One region of the Novosphingobium sp. BL-S-20 genome, then DNA from elsewhere that is predicted to be linked to it. Evidence: riboswitches for the same ligand, from Rfam matches in the RefSeq annotation. Region 1 holds a riboswitch; each other region holds the start of a gene.

What was found. Region 1 has a riboswitch for cobalamin ahead of ACZ1II_RS20495 (TonB-dependent receptor plug domain-containing protein). Riboswitches for the same ligand answer to the same signal wherever they lie in the genome.
Region 2: it holds a riboswitch for cobalamin, as region 1 does, so the genes downstream of both, cobW (cobalamin biosynthesis protein CobW) here and ACZ1II_RS20495 (TonB-dependent receptor plug domain-containing protein) in region 1, are expected to answer to the same signal.
Region 3: it holds a riboswitch for cobalamin, as region 1 does, so the genes downstream of both, ACZ1II_RS19195 (TonB-dependent receptor domain-containing protein) here and ACZ1II_RS20495 (TonB-dependent receptor plug domain-containing protein) in region 1, are expected to answer to the same signal.

The regions. Positions count from the first base shown of each region.
Region 1 is NZ_CM145494.1:2,745,887-2,748,143, reverse strand. It holds gene ACZ1II_RS20500 (cobyrinate a,c-diamide synthase) at 1-567, opposite strand, end outside; cobalamin riboswitch at 708-913, opposite strand; cobalamin riboswitch at 982-1,173, shown strand; gene ACZ1II_RS20495 (TonB-dependent receptor plug domain-containing protein) at 1,396-2,257, shown strand, end outside.
Region 2 is NZ_CM145493.1:1,320,446-1,322,702, reverse strand. It holds gene cobW (cobalamin biosynthesis protein CobW) at 1-929, opposite strand, end outside; cobalamin riboswitch at 1,119-1,360, opposite strand; gene ACZ1II_RS05500 (histidine phosphatase family protein) at 1,392-1,973, opposite strand; gene ACZ1II_RS05495 (CbtB domain-containing protein) at 2,170-2,257, shown strand, end outside.
Region 3 is NZ_CM145494.1:2,459,721-2,461,977, forward strand. It holds gene ACZ1II_RS19195 (TonB-dependent receptor domain-containing protein) at 1-1,051, opposite strand, end outside; cobalamin riboswitch at 1,154-1,341, opposite strand; gene ACZ1II_RS19200 (cell wall hydrolase) at 1,553-2,257, shown strand, end outside.

The DNA.
Region 1 (2,257 bases):
GGGAAGGCCCATGTCCTCTTCGCGCCGCATCGCGCCGAGCCATTGCACGCCGTCCGTCTTGCCGGTGGTCAGGCCCCGCTCCAGCAGTTCGGCATGGCGCTCGCTGCCGACGCGGTTGGCGAGCACCGCGGCCAGGGTCACGTCGTCCCGGTAGGTGGCGAGGCCGTGGACGAGCGCGCCGAAGGTCTGTGCCATCGAGGACCCGTCCATCACCGCCATGACCGGCAGGCCGAAGTGCCGGGCAAGGTCGGCGGAGGAGGGAGTGCCGTCGAACAGGCCCATGACTCCCTCGATCAGGATCAGGTCCGCTTCCTGCGCCGCCTCGTGCAGCAGGGCGCGGCACTGGTCCTCACCGCACATGAACAGGTCGAGTTGATGGACCGGCGCGCCGCTGGCCACTTCGTGCACCATCGGATCGAGGAAGTCCGGCCCGCACTTGAATATCCGCACTCGCCGTCCTTCCCGGACATGGCGGCGGGCGAGGGCGGCGGTGACGAGGGTCTTGCCCTGTCCCGACGATGGCGCGGTGACGAGCAGGGCAGGGCAGCCGGCCATCGGGCCGGTCATGAATATCGCCCGGACGGGCAGGCAAGGCAGCGGCGCATCTTCATTCCCCCTTCGGCGCAAACGCACGCATGTCGTCACGCGAAGGGGGCTTCCCCCCACGGGAAGCGGCCCTCGTTCGCCCGGTACATCCCGCCCGCGCGAAGGATCGACGGCGAAGGGCCGGTTTCCTGACTTGCCGGCTCTTCGCGCCTTCCGCCGCCTTCTCGAAGCCGAACGGCTCCAATGGCATGGTGGCGGGGCGCATCCCCGGTGACAGTTGCGGGAGCAGTGCCGGTCGCCGCGGCTATCCCCGCAGTCCGGACTTCCCGATTAAGCCCTGGCGGGCACCCTTTGCGGCGGTGGGACTATGGCACTTCGCCGGCCTGCGCAAGCACCGGGCCTGCCCCCTACTTGCACGGGCCACCCCGGCGGGATAAGGCCACGCCTGCGACAGGTTCCCCGCGAGGGGATCAAAAGGGAACGCGGGTTCAAGGCCCGGGCTGCCCCTGCAACTGTAAGCGGCGAGCCGTTCGGCCATTTCGCCATTGGGGGTGCAAGCTCCCGAGAAGGCGGCTGAACCGGCACTGACCCGTGAGCCAGGAGACCTGCCTGCCGCAGTCGTTCTTCGACCGGACAGGGTGAGCCGGGCGAACGGGGCCATACCTCGCCGAGCGACAGCCACTGCCGTGCCGTCTCGCGGTGCGAAAGGGCCTGTCGTCGCCTGCCGCGATCACATGTCCTTTGCCTGCACGTCGGTCCGGCCGGGTTCGATGCTCGCCTGAAGGACATGCCGTGAACTGCCGAATTTCCGCCGCCAGCACTCTCGCTCTCGCGCTGGCTTTCTCCCCGATGGCCGCACAGGCCGAGGAGGCCGATGCCTCCGAGGAACATGACCGCATCGTCGTCAGCGCGCTGCGCACTCCGGTCGCCGCCGATCGCGTGGCCGACAGCGTCACCGTGCTCGACGACGCGCAGATCGTCGCCGCCCAGCCGATCGCACTGACCGACATTCTCCTGCGCACGCCGGGCATCAGCCTGTCGCGCAACGGCGGCTACGGCACCACCACCTCGCTGCGCATTCGTGGTGCCGACGCCGGGCAGACGGTCATGGTGATCGACGGCATGCGCCTGTCCGATGCGTCCTCCACTGCGGGCGGCTACGGTTTTGCGAACTTCTTCGTCGACGATGCCGAGCGGATCGAGATTCTGCGCGGGCCGCAGTCGATCCTCTGGGGCAGCGATGCCATCGGCGGCGTCGGCAACGTGCGCACCCGCCGCCCGGTCGAGCCGCTCGAAGGCAGCTTCGCGGTAGAGGCCGGGACCCACGACACCGTCTCTGCCCGCGCCGGGGTGGGCGGCACATCCGAGGCGATCGACTGGCGCCTCGCCGCCTCGCGCTTCACCACGGACGGCATCTCGGCCCGCTCCAACGGCAGCGAGGACGACGGCTACCGGCGCAGTTCCGCCAGCGGCACCCTGACCTTGCGCGTCGCGCCTGGCGTCTCGCTGGACTTGCGCGGCTACTGGTCGGATTCGAAGAACGAATTCGACGGCATCGCAGGGGATTCGCTTGCCTATGGCCGGACTAGGGAATGGTCGGGCTATGCCGGTCTCAATTTCGCGCTGCTGGACGGCAGGCTGGCGAACCGCGTGGCCGTGCTCCAGACCGAGACCGACCGCGAGAACTACGACCCCGCCCGGTCCCTCCGCC
Region 2 (2,257 bases), on a different replicon from region 1:
TCGTAGAAGTGCTGGATGCGCGGGCCGACGGCCTGCACGACCAGGCGGCTGGGCTTGCCGCCAACGGCAACCATGCCCTTTACGCGCAGAATGTCGTGCTCTGCGATCAGGTCCTTAAAACGAGCGAGCAGGGCGTCGAGATCGGCCACATCGCTGCCGGAGACCACGAAACTGTCGAAGTCGTCATGGTCGTGATCCTCGTCCAGCCCGTCTATGTGCGAGGGGCGGGAATCGAGGTCGTCCTCGGCCGCGGCAGTGATGCCCAGCAGCGCGGCGATATCGACGGCGCCGTGATCGGCGCGCACGATCTTCACGCCGGGACGCGTTTCGGCCAGCACCAGCGTCTCGACATGGGCGAGCGCTTGCGGGTCGACGAGGTCGGTCTTGTTGAGCACGACCATGTCGGCGCAGCCCAGTTGTTCCTCGAACAGTTCTTCCAGCGGGCTTTCGTGGTCCAGCATCGGGTCTGCCGCGCGGGCAGCGGCCAGCGCCGCCTCGTCGGCGGCGAAACGGCCCGCCGCGACGGCATCGGCGTCGATCAGCGCGACCACACCGTCAACCGTGGCGCGGGTGCGGATGTCGGGCCATTGGAAGGCCTTCACCAGCGGCTTGGGCAGGGCAAGGCCGCTGGTTTCGATGATGATGTGATCGGGCTTGTTCTCGCGGTCGAGCAGCTTCTGCATGGTTGGCAGGAAGTCGTCGGCGACGGTGCAGCAGATGCAGCCGTTGGCCAGTTCGACGATGTCGTCCTCCGGGCAGGCTTCGTCGTTGCAGCCCTTCACCAGTTCGCCGTCCACGCCGACATCGCCGAATTCGTTGATGATGAGGGCAAGGCGGCGGCCCTTGGCGTTTTGCAGCAGGTGGCGGATCAGCGTGGTCTTGCCGGCGCCGAGGAAGCCGGTGATGACGGTGGTGGGAACTTTGCTCATATGTCGTCTCCCGCGCGCCAGCGACCTGAAACGGCGGGGCTTCCCGCCGCACAAGCGGCGATGGCGACGCGCCTTGTCGGACCGGCGCACGGGCGCCCGACACGGCATGCCGCTGCGGCCCCGGCCGCATGCATCACGTCGCTCAGACGGAAGAGTTACCGTGCCTTGGCCATCCCCTGGACCCGGGCAAGAGCGACATCGACGCAGGCAGGTTTCCTGGCTCGCGGGTCAGGGCGTGATGCACGGCCTTCCCAGGCCTCGCAGGATTTAGCGTCCGGCCCAGTGGCTGCGTCGGGAGCACTTGCCCCGCCGCGAATGTGCATCGCGCTCGCCGCTTACAGTTGCAGGGACAGCCCGGTCCGGATGGCGAACCATCCTTGCCGTGTTCCCGTATTAAGCCCCTTGCGGGGCACCGGCGCGATCTTTGCCGAGGCACAACCTGTCCCTCAAACCCGGAGGCGATTAGCCGGGCGCGTGCCCGCTCGCAAGCCCCAGCGACTGCAATCGCCACGAGCGGTTGAACGAGAGCATGGCGTGCGAGAGCGGCGCCACGTCGATGGCGAGCGTTGCCCGCAGCGGCAGGTCCAGCGCATGGGCAAGGGCGGCGCGGACGATCATCGGGTGAGTGATGGCGCAGACCGGCCGATCCTGAGCCACGATCCGGTCCATCCACGCGCCGACGCGGTTTCGCGCCTGCTCCATGGATTCACCATCCGCCGCGCCCTGTGTCGGGTCGGCGAGCCAGGAGCCGAGCGCGCCGGGTTCGCTGGCTCCAAGCTCGGCGAAAGAGCGGCCGGTCCAGCGCCCATGGTCGAGATCGGCAAGTGCGGCGTCCTCTCCTGCGGTCAGCGCCATTGCGGAAGCGGTTTCGGCGGCGGCGCGGGAAGGGCTGCGGTAGGCCGCCGCGCGGAAGCGATCCGGCAGCGCGGCGCGCGCGGCAGCGCGGGACCCGGCGGGATCGATCGGTTCAGCCGGGTCGGGAAAACGGCCCTCCCGGCTCGATGCCGTAGCGGTGATACAGATCAGCAGGAGGGAGGTCGCCAAGCGTAAATTCCGTGAAGTCGTTGACGCCGCTGCCCGCGCGGTCCTAAGGAAGCGGCGTCGAGTATCGAAGAAGCCGGTGAAAATCCGGCGCGGTCGCGCCACTGTAATCGCACGGGAGCCATCCCGTCGAGAGCCAGACCTTCCTTCTCGGCAGCAGGTTTTCCGGGGACGCGCAATCCCGCCAAGGAGCATGACAATGGCTGTTTCCGCCGCAGTATTCGATGACGCCTTCATTCCGGTCGAGGGCGGCAATGCCATTCCGATCGAGGATATCGCTCCCTGGG
Region 3 (2,257 bases), 290 kb from region 1:
CGATCGAGGTCGAATCCTTCGAACCGTAGTTGTCCGAGAACTTCTGCTTCTCGGTCTCGGCGCCGACGAGAAGGCTCGCCATCTCGATCGGCGTGAAGGAAACCTGCCCCTCGAAGCGGTCGGCGCGGCCATTGGTGGTATAGGGGCCGAAGACTTCGTCGTCCGAGATGCGGCGCGTGTCGGTAAGGCCGTAGCCCATGCGCGCGGTCAGGCGGCCATCAAGGCCCTTGTAGCGAAGGTTCGCATAACCCACCGTGTCGCGCTTCATGCCCACGTTCAGGGCATCGGCGCCGGTATTGTCGTAATCGTAGTTGGCCTTGGTCCAGTAGGTCCCGGCATCGGCGGAGAGGCCCTCCACCAGCTCGACTTCGGCGCGGGCATTGGCGCTCTTGCTCTCGAAGCCGTCCTTCTCCTTGCCGCCGAGGCGTTCGTCGAAGGCCGAATAGCCGTCGCCCTTGAGCCAGTTTCCGCCGAGCGTCAGCCCGACCGGCCCCACCTTGCCCGCCGCCGAGGCGCCGAGCTGCTTCTGGTCGCGCCAGCCGTACTCGGCCTGGCCGCGCGCGGTCCACTCGTCGGTCGGGCGCGCGGTGATGAGGTTGATCACGCCGCCGATGGCGCGGCTGCCCCAGAGCACGCCCGAGGAACCGCGCACCACTTCGATGCGGTCGAACTGGCCGACGGTCAGGCTGCCGAAGTCGAAGCCGCCGCCGACATCGCCCGGATCGTTGATCCGCACGCCGTCGATCAGCACCAGGCTCTGGGCGTTCTCGGCGCCGCGGATGAAGACGCTGGCGGGCTGGCCGAAGCCGCCGGACTGGGTGAAGGTCACGCCCGGCAGGCGTGCCAGAATGTCGGTCGCGGTGACCGCCTGGGTGCGCTCGATATCCTCGCGGGTGACGACCGAGACAGACTGGCCGATCTCGCTCACCGGCGTTTCGGTGCGCGTCGCGGTGACAACGATATTGTCGATGGCCGCCTCGTCCGCAAATGCGGGGGTGACAACGGGGGTAGAGACCGCAAGGGCGGTGCCCAGCAGAAACAGGTACTTCACGCGTATTCCTCCAACCTGAACGACTTGTGCCGTCCATGGCGGAGCCGCGCGCGTTTTCCTTCGCGCGTCTGCTCGCTGCATGCCGGGACACCCCGCCCGGCTGCGGAACGACCGTCAAAGGCAGGTCTCCTGGCTCCCGGATCGTCGCGCCGCTCCCGCCTTCCCGGTGTGACCCAGTGGCATCGCTTGGAAGGGGCGCTCCCCGGTCACAGTTGCGGGGGCAGCTTCGGACTTGCGCCGAATTCCCTTTTGAGGCCCGATTGCGGGCCACCCATGACGTATCGCGCGAATTACCGGGCGATGCGGGGATTGGCAAGCGGTGCGGAAAGCGCGGTGCTCGGGCATCGCCGGGGCAAATCCCCAAGAAAGTCTTAAGCGATTCACGCTATCCCTCCCGGCTGTACCGCTTCGGGACGCGCCGATCTGGGCAGATGCCGAGCGCGCCGAAGCAGAGTAGGCGCGAAGTGCGCCTCGTTGAAGCCGCGCCCGAGAGGACCCGAATTGACCGCTGCCGCCCTTCCCTCCTGCCCCGAAACCTGGGAGCCGCGCCCGCGCGATTTCCAGGGGAATTTCGTGCGCGGCGGACGGCGGCGGCTCCAGCGGCGGCGTCGCCGTTGGTCGCTCGGCGCGGCGGCGCTCGTGGCCGTGGCCCTGCCCGCCTTCGCCTCGCCGCCGCTCACCGGATGGGACGGCTTCACCGTAGCGGGGGCCGAAACCGCGCAGCCGCCGGTGCTGCCGATGCCCTTCGAGCAGGCGGGCGCCAGCTTCCCCGGCTCGGCCTATTACTATCTCGAAGCCGAACAGCCGGTGCTGAAGATCGGCGAAGGCATCCATTCAGACGCGGAGTATGCGGCGAGCGGCCCCGTCGCCCGCGCCTTCCGGATCGACAACTCCGGCGTCGACCGCAGCCGCGCGCTCCAGTGCCTCACCGCCGCGATCTATTACGAGGCCGCCAGCGAACCGGACGGCGGCCAGCGCGCAGTGGCGCAAGTCGTGCTCAACCGCGTGGCCCATCCGGCCTATCCCAAGACCGTCTGCGGCGTCGTCTACCAGGGCTCGGAGCGGCCGACCGGCTGCCAGTTCTCCTTTACCTGCGACGGCTCGCTGGCCCGCGCCCCGCAGCGATATTTCTGGCAGCGGGCAGAGGATGTCGCCCGCGCCGCGCTGTCCGGCTACGTCTACGCGCCGATCGGGCTGGCGACGCAT